DNA from 3 places in the Bacillus sp. GbtcB14 genome. Region 2 is predicted to be linked to each of the others. Evidence: riboswitches for the same ligand, from Rfam matches in the RefSeq annotation. Region 2 holds a riboswitch; each other region holds the start of a gene.
The links. A riboswitch is a leader RNA that binds a small molecule or an ion and turns the genes downstream of it on or off. The one in region 2 is predicted to bind S-adenosylmethionine.
Positions count from the first base shown of each region.

Region 1: it holds a riboswitch for S-adenosylmethionine, as region 2 does, so the genes downstream of both, metK (methionine adenosyltransferase) here and KVT31_RS15905 (amino acid ABC transporter permease) in region 2, are expected to answer to the same signal.
Region 3: it holds a riboswitch for S-adenosylmethionine, as region 2 does, so the genes downstream of both, KVT31_RS10245 (LLM class flavin-dependent oxidoreductase) here and KVT31_RS15905 (amino acid ABC transporter permease) in region 2, are expected to answer to the same signal.

Region 1 is NZ_JAGXJT010000009.1:108,178-114,524, forward strand. Features, by position in the region: gene KVT31_RS23005 (hypothetical protein) at 225-422, opposite strand; gene pckA (phosphoenolpyruvate carboxykinase (ATP)) at 715-2,301, opposite strand; SAM riboswitch class I at 2,530-2,651, shown strand; gene metK (methionine adenosyltransferase) at 2,821-4,020, shown strand; gene KVT31_RS23020 (hypothetical protein) at 4,062-4,241, opposite strand; gene KVT31_RS23025 (hypothetical protein) at 4,248-4,427, opposite strand; gene KVT31_RS23030 (MogA/MoaB family molybdenum cofactor biosynthesis protein) at 4,682-5,191, shown strand; gene KVT31_RS23035 (molybdenum cofactor guanylyltransferase) at 5,188-5,790, shown strand; gene KVT31_RS23040 (glycosyltransferase family 4 protein) at 6,073-6,347, opposite strand, start outside.
Region 2 is NZ_JAGXJT010000005.1:69,325-75,671, forward strand. Features, by position in the region: gene KVT31_RS15895 (hypothetical protein) at 1-93, opposite strand, end outside; gene KVT31_RS15900 (VanW family protein) at 473-1,384, shown strand; SAM riboswitch class I at 1,602-1,708, shown strand; gene KVT31_RS15905 (amino acid ABC transporter permease) at 1,778-2,446, shown strand; gene KVT31_RS15910 (amino acid ABC transporter ATP-binding protein) at 2,465-3,226, shown strand; gene KVT31_RS15915 (amino acid ABC transporter substrate-binding protein) at 3,238-4,029, shown strand; gene KVT31_RS15920 (VOC family protein) at 4,105-5,013, shown strand; gene KVT31_RS15925 (GNAT family acetyltransferase) at 5,035-5,952, opposite strand; gene KVT31_RS15930 (GNAT family N-acetyltransferase) at 5,949-6,347, opposite strand, start outside.
Region 3 is NZ_JAGXJT010000003.1:248,664-255,010, reverse strand. Features, by position in the region: gene KVT31_RS10255 (S-layer homology domain-containing protein) at 1-731, opposite strand, end outside; gene KVT31_RS10250 (ATP-grasp domain-containing protein) at 1,046-2,002, opposite strand; gene KVT31_RS10245 (LLM class flavin-dependent oxidoreductase) at 1,995-3,053, opposite strand; SAM riboswitch class I at 3,136-3,242, opposite strand; gene KVT31_RS10240 (hypothetical protein) at 3,479-3,685, shown strand; partial or broken gene KVT31_RS10235 (sensor histidine kinase) at 3,975-4,388, opposite strand; gene KVT31_RS10230 (hypothetical protein) at 4,952-5,965, opposite strand; gene KVT31_RS10225 (hypothetical protein) at 6,050-6,347, opposite strand, start outside.

The DNA of each region.
Region 1 (6,347 bases), on a different contig from region 2:
GAAGCGGTCAGGGCCTATTTAGCCCCATGCGGTGTGAAACCAGAGGGATGTAATGAGTAGGGATATAATTTATATGTTCGAAGCCGTGATTTGTATATATGAAAATTTGGTTATTTAAATTGAAAATTGGCTTACTCTGGAATAAGGGATACGGCGGATAGTACAACAGGAAGCGAAACTTTGCATAAAATACAGGTTTCTGCTTCCACTAAGTTAACATGAAATCACGTATTAGTATGACTTTTTGGTTCTTTAAAAAAGTTAGATACAATACAACAAACTATTCCGGTAATTAGAATAATGTATTTTATCGTTTCACTTGTATGCTCAAAGAAATTAACGTTAAGCATCACAAGTCCCCAAAACATTTGAATGGCTCCATAACTGAATAATATTTTTCCTGTACGAGAAAAATTGTTCATAGCCCTCTTCCTTTCCTATATATGTAAATTTTATCACAAAAAACTTTAAAACGAATGATTATAAAATGAATTTTCTGTGATTTCATGAGCTAAGTCACAGATGAAGAGATTAAAATTGTACTTTATATAAGATATAGAAAGAAGCTTACGTCAAAAACGTAAGCTTCTTTTTTATGTAAGTGTGTGTAACCGTTAAGCCGCATTGGGTTTTGTCGGTGAGTACGCGAAACTTTACGGTTACACGGCACTTATTCATATGAGTAAAAGGGTTATTCCAACAGAAAGTTTGTACTTAAGCGATTGGACCACCTAAGTTAATAATATCTTCCGAAACGCTGTCGAACTTTTTGAAGTTCTCTTTGAATTCGCTCGCAAGCTCGATTGCTTTTGCTTTATAAGCAGCTTTATCAGCCCAAGTTTGTTCAGGCATTAATACTTCATCAGGTACACCTGGTACGTGAAGTGGAACTTCAAGACCGAAGATGTCATGTTTAGCTGTTTCAGTTTTCGCAAGTTCGCCGCTTAATGCTGCTTGAATCATTGCACGAGTGTAACCTAAGTTCATACGTTTACCAATGCCGTATTCGCCACCAGTCCAGCCAGTGTTTACTAAGAATACTTTTGCATCGTGTTTCTCGATTTTTTCACCAAGCATTTCAGCATAGCGAGATGCATCAAGTGGTAAGAATGGTGAACCGAAGCAAGTTGAGAATGTTGCTTGCGGAGATGTAACGCCGCGCTCTGTTCCTGCTAGTTTACTAGTGTAACCACTTAAGAAATGATACATAGCTTGTTCTTTTGATAACTTACTGATTGGAGGCAATACGCCAGATGCATCAGCAGTTAAGAAAATGATTGTATTTGGGTGTCCAGCAACACTTGGCAGTACGATATTGTCGATCGCATGCATAGGGTATGCAGCACGAGTATTTTCTGTTAAAGTAGTATCGTTATAGTCTGCGATACGCGTTTGGTTATTAATGATAACGTTTTCTAAAACAGATCCAAATTTGATTGCATCGAAAATTTGTGGTTCTTTCTCGTGAGAAAGGTTTACACATTTTGCGTAGCAACCGCCTTCAATATTGAATACACCGTTATCAGACCAACCATGCTCATCATCACCGATTAATTTACGGTGTGGATCAGCAGATAATGTCGTTTTACCTGTTCCAGATAAACCGAAGAATAGTGCTACGTCGCCTTCTTCACCTACGTTTGCAGAGCAATGCATAGAAAGAATATCTTGTTCAGGTAGTAAGAAGTTCATAATAGAGAAGATTGATTTTTTCATTTCTCCAGCGTATTCTGTACCACCAATTAGTACGATACGTTTTTCGAATGAAACCATAATGAATGCTTCAGAGTTTGTACCGTCAACAGCTGGATCTGCTTTGAAATTCGGTGCAGAAACAATTGTGAACTCTGATTCATGAGTTGTTAATTCTTCTTCAGTTGGACGAATGAATAATTGATGTACAAATAAATTGTGCCATGCATATTCGTTAATAACTTGAATTGGTAGGCGGTAATTGCGGTCAGCGCCTGCAAATCCATTGAAGACGAATAACTCTTCTTTTTCTTTTAAGTATTCTAAAACTTTAGTATATAATTTATTAAAATGTTCTTCAGAAATCGGTTGATTCACTGCTCCCCAAGCAATTTTGTCAGCAACCGATGCTTCTTTCACAATAAATTTATCTTTAGGAGAACGTCCTGTATATTTTCCTGTTGAAGCAGAAACGGCACCAGTAGAAGTTAATTTCCCTTCATTTCGCATTAATACTTTTTCCACTAATTGCGGAACACTTAGTTGAATCTGTGCATTGCTTCCGTTCAATAATTCGTGTAAACCAATTTGGACATTCACAGTACTCATATTTATATACCATCCTTTTCATTTAATGAAATATTTCTCGTAATCCCCAACAAGAGTATAACACAATTATATAAATAATGTATACTATTTATTTCTTTTTGTTTGTGTGCATGCATTATTTCCTTATTAATATTTCATTCCAGGCGTATTGAGAAAAACTTTCAGGAAAATGTGAATATTAATTGACAAATGAATATCATTTCTTTAGTATAGGTTGGGACGGATACTCTCTTATCCCGAGCTGGCGGAGGGACAGGCCCGATGAAGCCCAGCAACCTCACTTGTAGTGGTAAATACAGGTGAATAGGTGCTAAAACCTGTGCGAGGCTAACGGTCTCGAACGATAAGAGCAAAGGGCAAAAAGCAGTATGCAAGTAGCAAATTAAACCTTTCCTCTATGTAAAGTAGGAAAGGTTTTTCTGTATGCTTGTGTGGGAGAATAAATGTATGTCGCAGTTTGTGGCAAATTAAGGATGAGTTCCGTACAATATATACAATTACTGTAGGGAGGTTTACCACATGACAAAAAAACGTCATCTGTTCACATCTGAGTCTGTAACTGAAGGACATCCAGATAAAATTTGTGACCAAATTTCTGATTCAATTTTAGATGCGATCTTATCAAAGGACGCTAATGCACGTGTAGCTTGTGAAACAACTGTAACAACTGGTTTAGTATTGGTAGCGGGGGAAATTACGACTTCTACTTACGTAGATATTCCAAAAATCGTTCGTGAAACAATTCAAGGCATTGGTTACACACGCGCAAAATACGGATTCGATGCAGAAACTTGTGCAGTTTTAACATCTATCGATGAGCAATCTGCTGACATCGCTATGGGTGTTGACCAAGCGCTAGAAGCACGCGAAGGTCTAATGACTGACGCTGAGATTGAGGCAATTGGTGCAGGAGACCAAGGTTTAATGTTTGGCTTCGCATGTAATGAAACACAAGAATTAATGCCACTTCCAATCTCGCTTGCTCACAAATTAGCTCGCCGTTTAACTGAAGTACGTAAAGATGACACATTATCATACTTACGTCCGGACGGAAAAACGCAAGTTACAGTTGAGTATGATGAAAATGGTAAACCTGTACGTGTAGATACAATCGTAATTTCTACACAGCATCATCCAGATGTTACATGGGAAGAAATCGATCGCGATTTAAAAGAGCATGTAATTAAAGCTGTAGTTCCAGCAGAATTAATGGATGGAGAAACGAAATTCTTCATTAACCCAACTGGCCGCTTCGTAATTGGTGGACCACAAGGTGATGCTGGTTTAACAGGACGTAAAATCATCGTTGATACTTATGGTGGATACGCTCGCCACGGCGGCGGTGCATTCTCTGGTAAAGATGCAACAAAAGTTGACCGCTCTGCAGCATATGCAGCTCGTTATGTTGCGAAAAACATCGTAGCAGCTGGTCTTGCTGATAAAGCAGAAGTACAACTTGCGTACGCAATTGGTGTAGCACAACCAGTATCAATTTCAGTTGATACATTCGGCACTGGTAAAGTATCTGAAGACGTACTAGTAGAACTAGTTCGTAACAACTTCGATCTTCGCCCAGCTGGTATTATTAAAATGCTAGACTTACGTCGCCCAATTTACAAACAAACAGCAGCTTACGGCCACTTCGGACGTACTGATGTAGATCTATCATGGGAACGTACAGACAAAGCTGCAGCTTTAAAAGAGCAAGCTGGTCTATAATATATGAAAAAAAGCTTTGCGCGGTGAGCGCAAAGCTTTTTTTATTTCGTTTTATTTATGATTTGGATGCATGAGTTGCAATACACTTCTCCGTCTAGCTCAATATACTTTTTCATATTCGTCATTCCGCTTGCCGGAAATGGCATATGAATCCATGCTTTTTCATACGTTTGTATTTCCTTTTTACATGATTTACAAATTGTCGGTTTCTTACGGAACATATGCAATCATTCCTTTATTTGACGTGCTTTTCCTGCGCACAATGCACTGCATAGTAAAAAGAGTGTTGCGAATATAATGCTTATTAATGTAGCATATGGAATCGCGCCTTTTAGCGAAAAACCGACAGTAATGGAAGCGACGAATAAGAGGATGAATGTTGTTGTTAATTTTTTATAAAGTTCCATAATATGTATACCTCCGATTTATTTGGTAGTGCAATTTTAAAAGCTGAACTCTACTATGTAGAAAATATAAGAAAAGTTAAAGGTTAGCTAATGATGTGAAGTCTAGGGGGGATAAGAAAGGATGTTTCCATTTTCCTTTTTGTGGATTATTATACTTATATTGTATCATGATGCATCATCAGCTTCATACAAAATTGTGTAAAGATATGTATGATAAAATGAAGAAAAGCCTTGAGGAAAGGAAAGATGAAAAAATGAGCGTAACTGAACATAAGAAACAAGCGCCAAAAGAAGTGCGTTGCAAGATCGTAACAATTTCCGATACACGTACGGAAGAAACAGATAAGAGCGGACAACTATTACATGAATTGTTAAAAGAAGCAGGACATACAGTAACTTCTTATGAAATTGTAAAAGATGATAAAGAAAGTATTCAGCAAGCGGTGTTAGCTGGTTATCATAGAGAAGATGTTGATGTCGTGTTAACAAATGGCGGTACTGGTATTACGAAACGTGATGTGACAATTGAAGCAGTATCAGCGCTATTAGATAAAGAAATCGTTGGATTTGGTGAGTTGTTCCGCATGATTAGTTATTTAGAAGATATCGGAAGTAGCGCAATGTTAAGTAGAGCAATTGGTGGTACAATTGGGCGCAAAGTAGTCTTTTCCATGCCAGGGTCTAGCGGCGCAGTTCGCCTTGCGATGAATAAATTAATTTTACCGGAATTAGGTCATATTACATTTGAGCTGCATCGCCAATGAGTAAGTGGGCTGGAATTGTATTAGCAGGCGGTATGTCGAGTCGATTCGGTGAGCCGAAAGCGTTAGCGAGCTGGCAAGATAGTACTTTTATTGAGCATATTGTGAAAGTGATGACAACTGCGTTACAAGAAGTTGTGGTCATTAGTAACTCCGATATAAAAGAGCGAGTAGAGCAATTCGTACAAGTTCCTGTTATAGAAGATATTCCGCATTATAAAGGAAATGGCCCACTTGCTGGAATTGTATCAGGAATGGAATATATAGAAGCAGATTGGTACGCTATTATGCCTTGCGATGCGCCAAATGTTTCGCAAGAATGGTTTACCATTTTACTAGAGCAAACGAGTAATGAATATGATGCGATTGTACCTATTATTAATGGAAGAAAACAACCGTTACTTGCGGCGTATCATAACCGCGTGAAAGAAAAGATTTACGCTTTACTTCAGGAAGAAAAAAGAAGTATGGGCCAGCTTTTATCACAATGTAATGTGAAATATGTTGCTGGTGAAGATGTACAAGCGAACGCAGAATGGTTTATAAATGTGAATACGAAAGAAGAATATGTGCAGGCTCAAAAAGACCTTTCAAATGAATGAAAGGTCTTTTGATATACAGAAATTGGGGAACAATTACTGTATAAAGATATGTGAGTAAGTTGATTTTAAGGGGAATTTCTTAAAATCACTATACAGTAAAAAATACTGTATAACCATATATTAATTTTTATGGGTTTTTATTACAAGTCTGTTTAGTTATGTTTATTTTTGTTATAATGAATATAGAAATAACGCAATATTTAACCTTATGTATCATTTATTAAACTAAAATTTATGACCATGTAATAAACTCCCTTCGTTCTTTGAAGGGAGTTTTTCTGTTTAAGCGAGTAATTCTGATGTGGTGTTCTGAAGGACTGTTTCATATTGGTCAAGTAAGCCACGAAAGATTTCATCCCAGCTTTTTGTTTTAGCATAAGACGAAGCCGCTATGCCCATTTGCATAAGTTGCTCTTCATTCTGCAATAAAGAATAGATGGATGATAGAAATGAATCCTCATTTTTGGGTGAACAAAGAACTCCCGTTTTTCCATCTGTAATAATATTCTTAACCCCGCCACTATTTGCGCCAATGACAGGTGTACCGCATGCAAGTG
Region 2 (6,347 bases):
TGGATCTATATATTGTTGGTATTGTGCTTGTAAATCATATTCAGGCTGATAAGCATTTTGGTTATATGGATCGTATGGATTGTAGGGGTACATAAAACATCCTCCATTTCTTTAAAATAGGTTAAATTCACCATAATGTATGTGCAAAAGCGGAGCGGTGGCACGGCAAATACCTATGTATGTTCATAGGATGTTTCTTTGTAAATAAGAATATGGAGTTTTTACATTTGTATTCCGTTCGTTTTATGGTATATACTGGATAATACAATGGGGTTACATAAAGGTTACAATTCTATCAAACTCAAACTTTTATATAAATATGTATAGACATTTGGAAAAGAAAAGAGTAATTTATATAGAGTAAAAAATAACTTGTAACAATTTATAAATATATTGTAAAATGATTGTAACAAAACATACATAAAAATGAAATAATACATAAAAGTAATATTGGGAAAAAGGGGAGAGTATATTGTTCCGTAAAGTAAAGGGTATATTAGTTGGGGTGTTATGTGTAGCTGTAGTGAGTGGTTGTGGTACAAAAGTAAGTGATGTTGCATTAGTAAGTGATATTGGTGGCCACACGGTAGAGGCTAAAGCAGAAGTACAGGATTCTATTAGTTTAGTTGATGGTCGAACTGGTACGGAAGTGAAAAAGTTAGATTTATCGAGTCTAGGCTATTTTGAAGATGAAGCAAAATTTAAAAAATCGGTAGAGAAGGTTGCTAAGGAAGTTGGTAAAAACGTTGACAAAAAGATGGTTCCTTCACGTTTAACATCTGACGGAAGTTGGCAAGAAGGAAAGCCTTCTTTTGAATTAATGGAAAAAGAGTTAGTAAATAAATTATTAAACGTTGGTATGTGGGATTCTTCATATCAATTACCTATTGTTGAGAAAAAACCTACCGCAACATTAAATGATGCACAAGGAAGTGGCACGGTAATTGGTAGATATGAAACGAATTTAGGTGGCTCAACAGGTGGTCGTATTGAGAATATTCGTTTGTCAGCAGCGAGCATAAATGGAGTTGTATTAGCAAAAGGAGACAGTTTCTCTTTCAATGCATTAATTGGTGATACAACGCCAGATAAAGGATATCAACTAGGAAAAGAAATTGTAGATGGTAAATTAGTAGATGGATATGGCGGTGGTGTTTGTCAAACATCATCAACATTATACAATGCAGCAGATCAAGCTGGTTTGAAAATGGTAGAGAGAACTACACATTCTAAAACAGTAGGCTATGTTCCACAAGGAAGAGATGCTACGATTGCTTATCCATACTTAGACTTAGTGTTTGAAAACACGAATGATGCACCTGTGAAACTCTATATGGGCATTCAGGGCGGAAAGTTAGTTGCTGAAGTACATAAAATGAAATAAGTATAATACTAAAGTAAAGCCATTATTTCTAAGTTTGATAGAAGTAATGGCTTTTTCAGTGCGATTAATATTACACTTCAAGATATAATGCATTTTAGCAGGAGTAAAACAGTCTTAAAAAGTATTGAATTTAATTCTTAGTTTTCCTATTGACATTATCAATAATAGAATGTATTCTTCATAATAACAACTAAATAAATGGAAAAAATTATTAGTTTTCTTATCAAGAGAGATGGAGGGACTGGCCCGATGAAATCTCAGCAACAGGCTACAAAAGTACTGTGCTAATTCCAGCAAACGTATGAAGCGTTTGGAAGATGGGGGGAAATGGATTAACATTCAACTCTTCTTATATGTGTAAGAAGAGTTTTTTGTTTAGAGAGGGGGGATAGAGTGAAGTTTGATGTAACGTATTTTTTAGAAAGTTTTCCGCAATTATTTAAGTACGTATACATAACGTTAGGGATTACTGTAGTTTCAATGATTATTTCTTTTGTTATAGGGATTGGCTTGGCGATCATAACGAAAAACAAAACGAAATTTTTATATTCTATTGCAAGAGTATATATATCTTTCTTTAGAGGAACACCTTTATTAGTTCAATTATTTGTGTTGTATTTCGGATTGCCGCAAATATCCCCGACCTTTACAGTGCTTACAGCAATGCAAGCAACTCTAATTGGGCTCAGTTTAAATAATGCTGCTTATTTGTCAGAAATTATTCGAGGCTCCTTAAATGCTGTAGAATCAGGACAAATGGATGCTTGTTTATCAGTTGGAATGACAAAGGCACAAGCTATGCGGCAGATTATCTTTCCACAAGCTATTCGTGTCGCAGTACCGTCACTTGGAAATAATTTTGTCGGATTGTTAAAAGAATCTTCATTATCTTTTGCACTTGGGGTGGCTGAAATTTTGGCGCAAGCGAAAATGCTAGCGGCACAATCGTATCGTTATATGGAAAGTTATTTAGCGGTAGCGATTGTATATTGGATTATTACAATTGTAATTAGCTGGGGACAGAAAAAATTAGAAAGGAAACTTGATGCACCGTACTTGTAAAAGGAATGGGTGATATATGTGATTGAGATAAGAGATTTGTATAAGTCTTACAAGCATAATGACGTACTAAAAGGAATCTCACTTACTGTAAATAAAGGAGAAGTGGTAGTCATTATTGGGCCTTCTGGTTCAGGTAAATCGACATTATTAAGATGTTTAAATTTATTAGAACAACCAGAGGATGGAAGGATTAGAATTGAAGATTTAGAGATTCATGCGAAGAGATTTTATAAAAAGGAAATAATAAAATTACGCCAAAAAACAGCTATGGTCTTTCAAAACTATAATTTATTTAAAAATAAAACAGCATTACAAAATATTACAACGCCATTAACAGTTGTACAGAAAAAAAGTGAAGGAGAAGCACAGAAAATAGCAAGAAATCTATTAAAACAAGTAGGTTTAGCTGATAAAGAGGCTTCTTATCCATCAATGTTATCAGGTGGACAACAGCAAAGAATAGGGATAGCTAGGGCAATGGCTTTAAATCCTGCTGTATTACTATTTGATGAACCGACTTCGGCACTCGACCCAGAATTGGTGAACGAGGTATTGCAAGTGATTAAAGATTTGGCAAGGCAGCATATAACGATGGTTATTGTTACACATGAAATGAATTTTGCGAAAGAGGTGGCAGATCGCATTATATTTATGGCTGATGGCATTGTTGTAGAGCAGGGAACGCCGGAAGAAATTTTTCGGAATCCCAAAAATGAACGCACACAAAAATTTTTACGACAACTAAATGCTTCTGAAGAAGGCAATCATTTCGTTATTTAGGAGGAAGAGTTATGAGAAAATCATCATTATTACTAACATTAGCATTAACAGTATCAGTTGGAGTTTTATCAGCTTGTGGTTCGGATAAAGCAAGCGAAAAAACAAATGAAAAAGTAGTGAAAGTTGGGACTTCCGCAGGGCGTAGCCCATTTATTTTTAAAGAAGGTGAGAAAGTAAAAGGGTTTGATGCTGAGATTATTGAAGCAGCTGCTAAAAAGGCTGGATATAAAGTGGAGTGGAATGTTTCTGATTTTGAAGGATTATTCGGTTTATTAGATTCAGGTCGTATTGATACAATAGCAAATGAATTATCCGTTTCTTCGGAAAGAAAAAAGAAATATGATTTTTCAATCCCATACGTGTATTCAGGATCTGTTTTCGCGGTTAAGAAAGATAATAATGCAATTAAATCGTTAGAAGATCTGAAGGGAAAGACTGTAGGTGTTGGGCTTGGTACAGCGGGAGAACAAGAGTTAAAAGCTTTAAATAAAAACAATGCTTTTACAATTAAAACGTTCTCGGAAGATCCAACAGCAGAATTAAATGAAGTAGGGCTTGGACGCGTGGATGCTTACTATAATGATAAAGTTCAAGTGGAAACGACAATAACAAAGGCAAAACTAGATAATGTGAAAGTTGGATTTGGTCCACTTGAATGGGGAGAGATTGCATTTCCATTTGCAAAAAAGAGTGAAAAGTTAGAAGATATAAATAAAGCGTTGAAAGAATTAGAGCAAGATGGCACATTAAGTGACATATCGAAAAAATGGCTAAAAATTGATGCAACGAAAAAACAAAATTAAGGTGTATTCGTTGAATGGGAATATCGCCATTCAACTTATATAAAAAACTAAAGGGAACTAGAGAGGGAGTTATTCATGGTACAAATTCATCCGAAAACACGTATTGGTCATGTGGAATTTAAAGTGCAAGATTTAGAGTGCCAAATTGCTTTTTATGAGAATGTAGTAGGTCTAGAAGTAATTAAGCAAGAGGGGAATAAAGCATATTTATCAGGAAAAGGTGGAAAGGACACGTTACTTGTTCTGGAAAAGTTAGAGGACGGGGTACTGCAAGAGCCACGTACGACTGGTATATATCATATAGCCTTTTTAGTTCCGACTCGTGAAGCCTTTGCTTCGGCATTATTTGGGGTGATTCGTAATAAGAATGTAATTGATAGCCCAGCTGAACAAGAAGGGCGTTATACATATTCTAATGAAATTTTACCAATTTCAAGGTTTAATAGTGCAAGTGATCATACGTATAGCGAAGCGTTTTATTTACAAGATTTAGAGGGAAATGGTATTGAAATTTACGCAGATCGTCCGCGTGACCAATGGGGAGAAGGACCAGGGGGAAGTACGCCGCTAGATTTAAAAGAACTGGCAACGCTAGTTGATTATGAGGCTGATGGATTACCTGCTAATACTGTCGTTGGGCACGTACATTTACGAATAGCTGATGTAGAGAAGTCACATGAGTTTTATGTAGAGACAGTAGGATTTGAAGTGCAACAACGCGAAGATGACTGCCTATTCATTTCTGCAGGAGGATATCATCACCATATAGGTGCAAATACGTGGAACGGCGTAAATAATCCACACCCACCCGCACATGCAACTGGACTTAAAGTGTATACAATTGTATTACCGCATAAAGAAGCGTTAGATGAAGTGAAAGAAAGATTAATAGAAAAACAACATAAAGTAAACGAAAATACAAACGGATTTACAGTAGTAGATCCTAGCGGTATTACAGTGCAGTTTGAAATAGAAGCAGTATAAAAGAAGTCGGAAGGTGTATAATCACTTTCCGGCTTCTTTTTGATATGTAATCCAAGTAGCACAAGGATTGAAAGGAAAGGATTTTAATATTTCCATTGCATGTATACTCGTTGAATCGAATTCACCTTGAATGAAAGAATAACCGTGTTTATTTGCATACATAGCTTGTTTGAAAACGAGTAGTTTCAGTAAGGATAAATTTTCTGTAGTGTGAGTCCCGCCCCATCCTAGTTCTACCGTATTTTCCTTTTCTGATGTATGGAGGAAAGAGTATGCAATAATTTTATTCTCTCCATCTATCATTACAAAACTCCCATCTAGTAACACATCATCAGCTAAGATCTTTTCTTTCCAAGCTTCGAGCGGAAATGAGGCAACAGGATTTGCTAAGTGAGTATCCTCATAATTCGTTTTTACTAAGTGAGCTAGCTCTTCAAAGAAGATATTATTAGACAAGATGTTTGGTAAGGTTTGTACATCATAATTTGAATGAAGCATTGTATCGATAGGGATGATTTTTTGTACGTCTAATATTGGCATATAAGTTCTTCGGATTTCCGTAAAATCATGTTCTTCATAATAGGCTTTTAAATGAGCCGATGTTTCCCATATAGAGGTTTGTAATGGTAATTTGAAATTTTCTCGTTTTAGCATCTCGTTTAATAAAAATTGTTCTATGTGTAGCTCTGAATAGAAGGGGTTCGTATATATTCGAAAGTATGTGCAGTATGGATGGAAGCTACTGTTCCAGGTGAGAAAGATGCCTACTACATCTTTTTTATAGCAGGCAACATATGCACATTTTGTTTTACTATCTCGTAATAAGTTAAATACATAAGAGTCTTCCTTATATAAATCAATAAGTTGTTTTACTTTTAGCTCGTTACTTCTACTATATTTCTCTATAGTAAGATTATTTTCATTAGATGACTTCTTCATAGCTCAATCCAAAACCTTCTTACTACATTTCCATCTTCTTCAGTGAAATCATCATCACGAAGCCCACCGTTATGTAAAATTGTTTTTTCAGAAGCAGTATTCACTTCGTCACAAACGACAAGTGCTTTTGTGATGTTTAATTCCTTCGTTTTTTCTAGCGATAATTCTAATAACTTCGTAGCATAACCTTTTCTTCTTTCAGAAGGACGAATGCCATAACCGATATGGCCTCCAGCGTTAAATAAATGTTCGGTTAAACTATGACGTATATTCACAGCCCCTATAATTTTATTTTCATCTGTGACGAGCCAATATGTAGAGTCTGGTACCCAAGATTCAGGAAGGTTTACTCCGTTATGCGCATCGTGAAGTTCTTGAATCATTGCCGTGAAATT
Region 3 (6,347 bases), on a different contig from region 2:
TCTTTGAATGCTACTAATAATGCCGCATCTCCGGTATCTTGCACCGCAACTTCAGGCTTTTTATATTTCAAAGTATTATATAAAAACTGTGCATACTGTTCGCGTGTTACCGTTTTAGATGGCTCAAATTTCCCTTCGCCTGTACCAGAAGCAATTCCGGTTGACTGCACTGCGCTAATAGCGTTTTCACCCCAAAAACCATTTGGAACATCGTTAAATGTATGCTTTTGTTTCGCAGAAAGATGAAAAGCGTTTGTTAAAATTTGCGCCATTTCCGCACGACTCACAGGAGCTTTCGGTCTAAAATTCCCTTTCTCATCTCCTTTAAATACCCCTGCTTTTGTTAACATTAAAATTTCCTCAGGGAACATCGTAGAATTCTGATTAATATCGCCATAAGGATTATTAAACTTAGATCCGTCCTTTAATACATAAAGAGTATTATTGCTACTAAACGTTCCGCCTTGTTTATTCGGTAGCATAACTCGATACACTAAAGCTGCAACTTGCTCTCTCGTCGCAACATCACCGAAACCAAATATCCCATTTCCATAACCTGAAATAATATTTTTACTCGCTAAATCTTTAATTGCCGGATACGACCAATGCGATGTAGGCACATCAGAAAAAACACCCGCCTCAGCAGCTTTCACATCACTGCCGTTTGCATACAATAAAGCACCACCAATAAGTGATAATGATGTAATTGATTTTAATAGTTTTGTGTACATAATTCCTTCTCCCAATACGTTCTCTATTTATATATTTTGTCGAAAAATCTAAAAGAATATGACAAAATATATTATACAATTAAAACTTTTTGAAGGATATACTAAGTTTTGAAATATGCAAAAACTCATATTGTTATAGGAATTCATAGTGATATTATGTTGTTTTACTTGTAGATATATAACATAGAAATAGCCCAAGTTCCTCATTGAAACTTGGGCTACTTCTTATACTTTTCGTTCTAGTGCAAAAACCATAAGAACTTGGCCATACGACCACGATTACTTTAACAAAGATTTTACTAGAAACTTATATATTATTTCACTGATTCTACTTGTTTTTCTAATTCTATTCCAAGGAATGTAGCAAGCTCAAGCATACCAAATTGATTCGCTACAGACTCTGCATCAGAATTATAGTTTGTATTTGTATTAATATCATACGTATAAATTGTTCCATCTGCACTACGAATAAATTCAATACCAGCAACGGTAATTTCATTTTCTTTCAAAAACTCTTTGTATTGTTCAATAATTGGCTCTTGGAAGTCCGATATAATTTCAAATTTTGTTTGCACTTCTTTCTCCCTCTCTTCTCCTACTGGGCAGAAAGCATCTTGAATCGAACACGCATCTGCTGGACAAAGTTCAAATCCTTCTGATGTATCTACTTTAACTGCATATACAAACTGGCCGCCTACAAACTCACAACGTGTAATGTATGGTTCTGGCGCTTCAATATATTGCTGGATTAAAGTAATTCCATCAATGGGTTCTTCAAACGTCGGACCATCCAAATATTGTTCTAAAGCATCAATAGAATGAAATAGTTGAACACCAAGACCTTTACCTGCACGGTTATGTTTTGTAATGAACGGTACTTCCCCTAACTCCCTTGCTGCTTTTACTATATGATCACGGCCCACAGCACCAATTGTTTTCGGCACTTGTATCCCAAAATTTCTTAATGCTGCATATTGATTCAATTTACTTACTTCAAGGCGTAATGCACGAGACCCATTAAATACTGTGCGCCCGTATCCCTCTAGCCAAGCAAGGACTCCTTCCGTCAACTCAGGTGCATATCGATGACCTCTCGTATGTGAAGAAGCACTCATGCGGCTATAAAAAACACCTTGAGGAGGTTCTTTTTCTAACGAAAGTGTTCCTTCATCTAAATGCCATTCCTCATAAGGTAACTCTAGTTCTTCTAACCTTCTCACCAAATGATCCGTCCATTCTTTATTCTCATGTAATATGTAAATTTTACTCATTTGTAATCAATTCCTTTCTTTTTGCTTCAACTAATGGCATCACTTTTTCAGAAAATCGTTTCATCTCTTCAAGCTGTGGCGAAAATTGTAAAAGTAATAACGTAACACCCACTTTTTCAAAAGCGAGTATCCTTTCTGCAATTTGTTCTGGTGTTCCGATTAGATTAGGACGTAACCCGCGATTGGATACGGAATAATCATTCAATTTCACTTGCTGTTCCAAATGCGATTTACTAATAAAGTCTTGGTAACCCGCGTAACCTAAAGCATCGTCTTTCACATCCGTTATGCGTCTCCATTCTTCTAATGCCTCTTCTTCTGTATCACGACAAATGACGTAAGCCGCAAGCCCAAATGACTGCAATGGCTCCTCTGTGACTTTCTTTCTACGTTTCTTCATATCTTCTATTTTCACAGATACCTCTTCCACTGTTCCCCCATGCATGACATATGCATCCGCGTGATTTACAATGACCTCTTTTCCTCTTTCACTTTCACCACCTGCATAAATCTTAATGCCCTGTTTCTGCACAGGCTTTGGACTTAAATGTGTATGATGAAGCTCATAAAAATTCCCTTTATAAGAAAACACTTCTTCTTTCCAAAGTTCCTTCAAAATTGTTACAAATTCCTCTGTGCGATCATATCTTTCATCATGTGCGGTAAATACTCCGCCATACTGCCTCGCTTCTTCTTCCCACCATGCTGAAACTACATTCAATGTAAAACGGCCATTACTTAATTGATCGATATTCGCTGCCATTTTCGCTGTAACTGCTGGATTGTGGAAGCCCGGTCTGACAGCTGTCATAATCTCTAATTTATCCGTTACTGCTGCAAGTGCTGCCGCAGTTGTCCACGCTTCTAAACTTGGTGCTGAAACACCTTTTATATCATTTAAGTTTAATTCCGCAATAAGTGTTGTTGAAAAACCTAATTGTTCTGCCGCTTGCGCTGTTTGTTTTGCATACTCAAACGTAGGCGGCATAGATTCATTATCTACATTTCGAAGCCATCCCCCAAAAATCGGTAACCAAAAACCATACTCCACTACCTATTCCCCCTTTACCTTTTAGCCATAAAAAAGGCTACTCTTATCAAAATAAGAGTAGCCTTCTTGACTAAGTGAACCGCTCTTATCTTTCAGGTGTTTCTTCACCTGCAGGATTTGGCACCTTTCGTCTCATACGAGGTTGCCGAAGTTTCATAGGGCCCGTCCCTCCACTTCTCAACATAAGAATTGTTTGGTTTCCATTTATTATAATCATCAGAATAATAAAAATCAATCATTTAATACTCATTTTTCCTATAAGTATTAAATGATATATAAGAAATCATATTTTTATAGAGCTTCATAAGGGTATTGTTTTACTTACGAATATATAAAGGGGTATGTTGTATCATGTCGAAAATATCATGTATAACCAAGTTGCTTTACTTCTATCTTAAAAACACAGCAAAAGAGGTGTTAGTAACATGAAAAATAAACGATGCGAGAATTGTGGTTCTACTACATTTAAAGAAGGAAGAGTTGGATCTGCTTATCATGCATATGTTTGTGAAGATGAATCTAGTAGATTCTTTTCAGGCGGGAAGCGTTCCAAACTATTAACCACATTTTGTTTAGAGTGCGGTGAGGTGCAATCATTTAGAGTTGAAAAACCAGATAAATTCAGAGAATAAAATATACCCAAGACACTTCTTGACGGTAGTGTTTTACTCATAGCCTCATTCTTTTTTTAGACGATTTGTTTTTTCTTCATATACACAAAAGAAAGAAAAATGAACAAATAACACAACAGTTAGTTACAACTATTGTGTCATTTAAACACTCAAACATCACTCACTAAAATCCTAGTGTAATGCAGGATGCGGCCATTGATAGTATATGTTTAAAAAAGATGAAATCACCGATTTCATCTTTTTTTAATACGTTATTTCGATTCTTTCTATTCAATATGTCGAATTTGTACTATCGTTTTTCAATTGGTAGTTTAAATGTAAAAGTACTGCCTTCCCCTAATTTACTTTCAACGGTAATTTTTCCTCCGTATAGTTCGACAATCCATTTCACCATCGACAATCCTAAACCTGTGTTTCCAATGTTTGAAGATGTTCGTGCTGCATCAACTCGATAGAAGCGTTCCCATATTTTCGTAATATGTTGCTCGCTGATGTCTATACCATTATCGGAGACTTTACCTATTATGTTGGGTTCATCACGGAACAGTTGTATATTCACACTGCCATTCTCTTTGCCATAAGCAATCGCATTCGTCAATAAATTCATTAATAAACGCATCATCAATGTTTGGTCTGCTTTAATAAATAGGTCTTCCTCTATATTTGTTGTTATTTCAATTGAAGATTCTTGAACCATTATAGAGAATACCTTTTACAATCCACCGACGAAGCTCGTACGGTCTTTGCTGTATTTTGTCAGATTAGTAGATTGTATTTATATGTTACCTTTAAAAGAAATTTATAATAGAATTTTTTGTGATTTTTTCTATTGGATTGTTTATGTTTAATTTCACAAAGAAAGATTAATTGTTTTACTTCTACATTTACCATTTTTTTACATAAACAAAATAATATTATACTAGGAATTATACATTATTAATTGAATATATTTATCGAGGTTGGCAAAAATTTGAAATCAGGAGAAAAATTTAGTCATTTATAATTTATTAGATTGATTACCATTTTATTTTGCACCTAAAATCAATGATTGTACTTTGAATGGTCTCTCAGCTTGCCTGAGGGACCTTTTTTGTTTGATATTACACTTGAACCGTTATAAAGGGGCGATAAAAATGAGAGAAAATCAAGTAAAAGCCTTTCTCTAATAAACAAAAAAAGAAGAGAATCAAAAATAAGATTCTCTTCTTTTTTCCTCATAGAAACAACTATATATTTTCGAGAATTATAATAAAAACATTTCATTTACTACTCTATTACATCAACCCCAACTCTAATTGCTGTATCTACTTGTTGGTTGTATAATGTTATTTTTTGAAAAGGATGTTGCACTAAAATAGACGTTAAATCATACACTCCTTTCTCTTTTTTTATTGGAATTTGAGATTGAACAGTAAAAACTGTATTTGGTTCTAAATCATAAAACAACACATCTTTATCATCTATAAATTTCATCTGCTCCCAATCAAATAATTGTATTAATGCGTATTGTTTTCTTGTATTACTATTATTTCCGACCTTCGTATAGAAATCCAGATTTTTATCATTAGTGACTTCTTGAGTCAACCATCTCTTGTAAGTATTTTCTTTAGCAATAAAAACACCATCTAGAATATTCTCTGTATTCTTTTCTCCGTAACTATTAAATTCAACTTGATTATTTACCGTCTCATCCTCACCTACTACTGTACTAAATCTTACAAATAGAAGATTGGATGAATCCGTTTGTTTCCTAAACTCTTCATCTAATACTTTTTTATCAGGGAATTTAGCAATAACAAAAATAATATCATGTAGTCCTTTTGGTAATGGTGGAATTTCTATAGGAATTTCTACTGATTCTCCCGCACCTACTTGAAAAGTGAAGTCTTTCGCTAACTCTCTATCATCAACTTTAAAATCACTTTGTTTATAATCAACAAGTAACAACATTTTGTAAACCCTTTCAGTTTTGATCAAATTCCCTAAAGAAATAAATTTTTTAAGGCTCTGACTTTCTTCTATATTAAAGTTGAAATCTTTCTCAATTTCCCCATTTTGATTATATATCCCTAAATTAATCCCGCCAGTTTCAGCGAAAGGTAATTTATCTCGATTTAACGTACTAGCAATAGTTGACTTAAAATTAGTACTATCTAATGAAATTTTCGGCTGATTATTCGTTTGTGTCTCTTGCTTCTTCTCAGTTTCTTTTGTGCAGCCACTAAACAACAATAATAATATTGATAATAATAGTATATACACTAGTCTGTTTGGATTCATCGGCTCACTCCTAAATAAACTTTATAAATATGAAAAGCAAATTAGAAACATATTCTAATTTGCTCATGAGAACATATTGTTATATCAAGTTCCGTAAGTTTCGGTATTCCAAGTCTGGTAACCATCTAATCGAAATTCATGTGTTCCGTAAGCCTCACCATCATCCCAAAAATTATTACTAATAAATACTTTCGCACCTGCATGGGAAGAATTGTATTGAGTATCTGTTGCACTATCTTTATAAATCCCATTGACATAACCCTTTGTTTTTGCATAAATATAATTTATTGTTTTTTTCTTGGTCTTTTTATTATTTGTATAAGCATCAGAGACCGAACTTGCTCCACCCGTCTGAGTGAAATCTGAATATGCAACATAATGC